2 regions of the Peribacillus sp. P4_D6 genome follow, and region 1 is predicted to be linked to the other one. Evidence: riboswitches for the same ligand, from Rfam matches in the RefSeq annotation. Region 1 holds a riboswitch; the other holds the start of a gene.
The links. A riboswitch is a leader RNA that binds a small molecule or an ion and turns the genes downstream of it on or off. The one in region 1 is predicted to bind FMN.

Region 1 (3,427 bases):
TGCTTAAGTGAATGTTCAATGTTTTGATTTAATTGCTGACGGGTAAATCGAGGTATTGTCCCAAAAATATCCGTTAACCCGAATAAATGGGCATCTTGGATGGTTTGTGACGATTTCTTACCCTGCAGCATATGGTATATAGCATAAATGGAGCGCTCACCTTGAAATTTTTTTATCGCATATAGAATGATGGCCTGTAGATAATTATTCATGGGACTCACATCCTTGTTTCATTTAACCAATAAACCCATTGTAACAAAAATCTGCAAAAACCGCCGTTATTATTGATGAATACAACGGAAATTATGTGACTAAATGACGAAACATGGAAAGGACCAAGTTAATTTTTTCGATGTTTTTCGTTGACATTCAGCTACATGATAGTTATTATCAATACAATTTCTATTGAAAAGTTTGGCATTCGGTCTTACAATAGGAAAGAGATAATAATCTGAAATAAAAAGATTATCAGTTGTTAATCAACTTAGGAGGGGTTATATTCATGGCTAAATTTACTATTGTGGATAAAGAAACATGCATAGCTTGTGGAGCTTGCGGAGCAGCTGCACCAGATATATATGATTATGATGACGAAGGGATTGCATTTGTTACCCTTGACGATAACGAGGGTATCGTTGAAATTCCAGATGTACTTATAGACGACATGATGGATGCATTTGAAGGATGCCCAACGGATTCCATCAAAGTTGCTGACGAGGCATTTGACGGAGATGCACTAAAATTCGAATAAAGGTACAAGCCATTTTCAATCGAGAATGGCTTTTTCTTTTGGCCAATGCACAAAAAAAACAGGCATAAAAAAAACAACCGGATATGGATATCCGGTTGTTTTTTCATATCTATCGTCAATGCCATTAAGCATTTTTATATAATGTTTGCTTATTGATCCATGTCTGTAATTTAATGAACAGCAACATGAATACAGATGTGATGAGCACGCCTTTAATCACGTTGAAAGGCAAGATTGCCGTCGTAACGAACTTTCTTGACTCGGGCGCCGACATGGCATCCCATCCCATAAAGAAGGTATAAGCCGGTAAAAAGACAAAATAGTTTAATACGCTCATGAATACTGCCATGGAAACTGTTCCCGCAAGTAAGGCGAACGTCATTCCTTTTTTTGAATTGATTTTCTGAAATACATAATAAGTCGGCAAGACAAACAGTATTCCGGCTATAAAGTTAGCGATATGCCCCACAGGCACAGCAGTCAAGGTCCCTGTCATGACTAAATCCAATAGGTTTTTAATGAACTCGACTAGAATTCCAGCCATCGGACCGAAAATCAATGCCGCCATCAGTGCTGGTATGTCGCTAAAATCAACATTGAGAAAAGGCGGGAATCCTGGAAACGGGAAATTTAAAAGCATCAATAAATACGAAATGCTTCCCATCATGGCAAGTGAGACCATTTTTTTCACTTTGTTCTTTTTCATAGTTCTCTCTCCTTCTTTTCCGATCTACCTGAAAAAGAGGTTAGGATTCCAAAATATGTTGATGTTCAATAAAAACCCTTTAATTCCAATGGAATTAAAGGGATAAATTAAAGGTTACATCAAACAAACGTTCAGCAAATAACTGTTGAAACGCACTAAGGAACCTCCATCTTCTCCCATCCAGACTATACTGTCGGCTTTGGAATCACACCAAATCCTGCCTTGTAAGGCTCGCGGGCTTAGAAGTAGAAATTCCTTCATCACCGCCGGTGGGGAATTGCGCCCCGCCCCGAAGATAGACCTATAAAATTTTTTATACTTCCCATTATATCTGAAATGCCTTTTTTTTGATAGCATTTTTTCTCATTTGATGCATGTAGGATGAATATCGATTGTCGCAGTGAACGGCTAAAACAAACAGCGGATTTACAATATAGGCAATTCGAAAATTTTTCGCAAAAGGATCGAAGCTATTTATATCGCCACCTTAAACGGATGTTCAGTTGAAAATCATTTGTTTAAGCGCTTTCATTCAGATATGCCAAATTGACATTATCAGCATTTCAATTGTAAAATTAACTGAAATTTAAGATAACTTTTTCCTTAGGAAGGTGTTTAGATGTGTATCGGATTTTAGTAGCAGACGCCATTAAACCAGAAGGACTCGGACCGCTTTCAGAGGCATCCAATATTCAGCTCATTCAGAAGACCGTAGAGGAAGCTTCAAACGAACTTGATCAGATCGATGCAATTCTTGTGAGAAGTGCAACAAAGGTTTCGGAAGATTTAATGAACCGTATGCCGCAGTTGAAAATTATAGCACGCGCTGGTGTCGGTGTTGATAACATAGACATCCCCGCAGCGACAAAACGCGGGATTGTCGTGGTTAATGCACCTGATGGCAACACCATTTCAACAGCTGAACATACATTCGCGATGATGGCTTCATTAATGCGCCACATTCCGCAAGCTTATGCTTCATTGAAAAATGGAGAGTGGAAACGTTCCTCCTATACGGGAACTGAACTTCGTGGAAAAACATTAGGCATAGTTGGCTTTGGACGCATCGGAGGGGAAATTGCCAAACGTGCTAAAGTGTTTGGCATGGATGTCATTGTCTATGACCCCTTCCTGACTGTAGATCGTGCAAAGAAAATGTCCGTAACGGCCCTGCCATTGGATGAATTGCTTCCTAAAGCAGACATCATTACTGTTCATACACCACTAACGAATGAAACTAGAGGATTAATTAATAAAGAAAAACTGCTTACCTGTAAAAAAGGGGTTTATGTACTGAACTGCGCCCGTGGTGGAATTCTAGACGAAGATGATTTATATGAAATGTTAGTTCAAGGGCATGTTGCAGGGGCGGCACTGGACGTTTTCGTCGAAGAACCTCCACTTGGCCATAAACTGCTGGAACTGGACAGCGTCATTGCTACACCTCATCTAGGCGCTTCCACGAAAGAAGCCCAATTGAATGTCGCCGTACAGGTTGCCCAAGAAGTTTTGACCTATTTCGAAGGAAATCCAGTCTCAAGTTCAATTAACCTTCCAGCCATATCTAAAGAAGTGTTTGAAAAGGTACAGCCATTCCATCAACTTGTTCAGCAAATGGGATCGATTGCTTCCCAGTGCATGAATGAAGGAATTCAGGAAATCTCCGTTACATATGCAGGAGAATCTTTGGATTTCGATACCGCGATTCTTACAAAAAGTTTAATCTCCGGCTTTTTAAGATCAAGAGTCGATGCATCAGTCAATGAAGTGAATGCCTTGTTGATCGCAAAAGAGCGTGGCATAACCATTGGTGAAAAAATCTCTACGGACTCTTTAGGTTACTCGAATTTGATCAGCCTTAAAGTAAAAGGTGACAACCGAGAATTAACAATAAGTGGGACCTATATCGAAAATTACGGTTCTCGAATTGTAAGTTTGAATGGTTTCAAAATCGACTTTCACCCAGAATC
Region 2 (3,427 bases), on a different contig from region 1:
CGGGACCCACGCGATGTCAACATCATTCTCATCAACGCCATGACGCTTAAGACCATCCAATGCCCCTCCTAAAAGCTTGCTTGTGATAAACTCATTAAATCTTCCTACCACGATTCCTACTTTCAATCCTGATCCGATTAATTGTGCTTCAATAGTTTTCCCCATGTCTAATTCCTCCTAATTTTTAATAACAATAATTTTTTCATGTTAAGATTTCATACCTTAAAAATCTTTCAAGCTTTCGGGAAGTTCATTTCAAGTTCCTGTTTCCCGATTGGATCATTATGTTGAAGATACCGAACCAAATCGGCTATCGTAATGAACTTCAGGTTGAATTTATCAGCGATGACTTCTAAATCGGATACGCGGGCCATCGATCCATCTTCATTCATGATCTCACAAATTACACCGGCTGGAGCGGCACCGCATAACTTCGCCAAGTCCACCGATGCCTCCGTATGTCCTGCCCTTCTTAATACGCCGCCTTCTTTAGCGACTATCGGAAAAGTGTGACCAGGCCTTTGGAAATCTTCTGCGACCGAATCTTCATTAAGAAGCTCAAGGATGGTCAAGGACCGTTCAAAAGCACTGATTCCTGTAGAGGTGCTTTTATGATCGACACTTACCGTAAAAGCAGTGCCATGATGATCGGTATTTTCGCCTACCATAGGATGCAGTTTCAATTTTGCTGCCAGTTGTTCAGTGATGGTCGTACAAATCAAACCACGTCCATGAGTCGCCATGAAATTAATCGTTTCCGGTGTCGCCTTTTCGGCCAACACTACAAAATCCCCTTCATTTTCACGGTCTTCATCATCGGACACGATAACTACCTTGCCAGCCTTCAAATCTTCTATTGCTTCTTCTATTGTATGGAACATCATTACACCGCCCTTTTATTAGAATCCATGCTCTGCCAAAAACTCTAAATTCAGTCCTGGTTTTGGATTGCCATTTTTCATTTGATGTATTATATATTTCCCTATCATGTCGTTTTCGATGTTAACGATATCGCCAGCCGCTTTTTGTCCCAATATGGTGTCCTGATGAGTCAATGGAATCAATGAAACCGTCAAAAGGTTCCTTTCGATCCCAAATATCGTCAAGCTTGTTCCATCAATGGCCACGGAACCTTTTGGAATGCAAAAGGCACTAAGCCCTTCTTCCAGTTGGATTACATAATATACGGCATTTTCTTTCCGTTCTTTTTTTATGATCGTTCCGGTTCCGTCGATATGACCTGAAACAAAATGACCGCCAAACCTTCCCTGTGCACTCATGGCTCGTTCGAGATTAACAGGTGATCCCAATTTTAACGTCCGGATCGAGGAAGCTTTGACCGTTTCCGGCATCACGTCGACCGTAAATAAACTTTTCGTGAAGGACGTTACCGTTAAGCAGACCCCGTTGACTGAAATACTATCCCCCAGATGCACATCTTCAAGGATTTTTTCAGAACGAATCGATAACTCCATACTGCTTTTTCCTTTTTTCAAGGAATGTACGGTACCGATATCCTCAATGATTCCCGTAAACATGTTTTTCCCCCTTTTATAAAATATAAAAAACCCCTTAGGATGACCTAAAGGGTTAGCAGGAGAAATGAGTGAAAAAAATTGTATACCTAAAAAGCCCAATATTTTCATTTTTTGAAAAATTAGGCGTACGTATACACTTGGGTTCCACACGTCCTTCTCCCATCCAGACTGTACTGTCGGCTTTGGAATCTCACCAAATCCTGCCTTTTAACAGGCTCGCGGGCTTAGAATTTCTTCATCACCGCCGGTTGGGATTTTCACCCGACCCCGAAGGACTAAAATAATATGAATCTTTGAATATTTTATCACCATAAAGTGAAGATGTAAAATTTCTAACCTTAAATGGTTCAATTGTTACAGGAACTTCCTATCTTTATGTAAAAATGATCCCCATTAACCCCGATGTGCTCCAAAAAGGTTAGGCAGGCTAAATATGTGGAATAGGATTAGAGAGTCACACTTCATATAAGGAGGAAGCTTAATGCTTATTTTCATCATCAACCTGATTTTCTATCTGTTCGTCGTCACGATGAATTTTTTAGCCAATTTCCTGCCATTGAACGGCCAGACATCAGGAGAGATTTCCGATAAACTTCATGTCGTTTTCACTCCTGCCGGATATGTATTTTCCATATGGGGCTTAATCTATTTCCTGCTCGCCATCTGGGTATTCAGGCAGTTTTTAAGTAAACATCAAAACAGCCCTGCTTATAAGGCATCCTTCCCTTGGTTCGCTTTTAGCTGTGTCCTGAATGGCGCTTGGCTTTTAGCTTGGCACTATGAACACTTTTTGTTATCCGTATTCATCATCATTGCTTTGTTGGTTACTTTAATGGTCATTTATACAAGCATAAAAAAAGCGGGACACACTACTTTCGACCTATTTCCGTTTTCCGTCTATACAGGCTGGGTAAGTGTTGCAACGATCGCTGACATTTCTTATTACCTAACCTATATCAAATGGGACGGTTTTGGGGTTTCCAATTTAACCTGGACGATCGTCCTGCTGATTGCAGCAACAATCCTGGCCTTTGTCTTCGCAGGTAAAAACCGGGATTGGTGCTATCCTCTCGTATTCGTTTGGGCGTTCATAGGCATCGGGATACGAAATAGCTCCGCCTATCCTGTAATCACGGACATTTCTTATATCCTCGCTGCCATCACTTTTATCATATCCATAACCATCTTCATAAAAAGTAGAAGGAATAGGGTAGCCTAAAATGCTTGCTGAAGATCTTGCCATACATCCTGCCAAGCTTCTAGGCCAACTGAGAGACGGACCAGCTGGTCACTGATGCCCATTTGTTCCCGTGAATCTTCAGGAACGGCAGAGTGCGTCATGGTAGCGGGATGCTGGATCAATGTTTCGGCATCCCCAAGACTTACGGCAATTTTAATTAGATTCAATTTATTGAGGAATTCCTGTGCATCCTGTTTTGTGCCATGCAATTCGAAAGAGATAAGGCCGCCGCCATGTTTCATCTGTTTTTGCATGATATAATGATCCGGGGAAGCTTCATCACCTGGATAATATACCTTTTTCACCTTTGGATGTTTCTTAAGTTCATGAAAGATTGCCATTGCATTGGCCGAATGACGGTCCATCCTGACGGGCAAGGTCTTTAACCCCCGCAATAGTAGCCAGGCGTCGAATGGTGAAATGATTCCACCGATATCTTTCTGTGTAGTCCCAGCTATATGATTCATGAATTCCTTTTTACCGACGACAAGTCCCGCAACGACATCCCCATGCCCGCAAAGATATTTCGTAGCGCTATGAAGGACGATATCACAGCCATACTCAAGCGGTCTCTGTAGGTAGGGCGTCGAAAATGTATTATCGACTACGACCGTCACATTATTTTCCTTCGCAACTTTCACCACCATCT

Region 2: linked by a shared signal. The riboswitch ahead of ribE (riboflavin synthase) and the one ahead of AC1DVB_RS14845 (ECF transporter S component) in region 1 are both predicted to bind FMN.

What each region holds. Positions count from the first base shown of each region.
Region 1 is NZ_JBFUIQ010000045.1:486-3,912, reverse strand. Features, by position in the region: gene AC1DVB_RS14855 (YpbB family protein) at 1-212, opposite strand, end outside; gene AC1DVB_RS14850 (ferredoxin) at 503-751, shown strand; gene AC1DVB_RS14845 (ECF transporter S component) at 876-1,457, opposite strand; FMN riboswitch at 1,622-1,758, opposite strand; gene serA (phosphoglycerate dehydrogenase) at 2,079-3,427, shown strand, end outside.
Region 2 is NZ_JBFUIQ010000007.1:60,680-64,106, forward strand. Features, by position in the region: gene ribH (6,7-dimethyl-8-ribityllumazine synthase) at 1-165, opposite strand, end outside; partial or broken gene ribB (3,4-dihydroxy-2-butanone-4-phosphate synthase) at 243-881, opposite strand; gene ribE (riboflavin synthase) at 900-1,538, opposite strand; FMN riboswitch at 1,686-1,817, opposite strand; gene AC1DVB_RS04740 (TspO/MBR family protein) at 2,020-2,757, shown strand; gene megL (methionine gamma-lyase) at 2,754-3,427, opposite strand, start outside.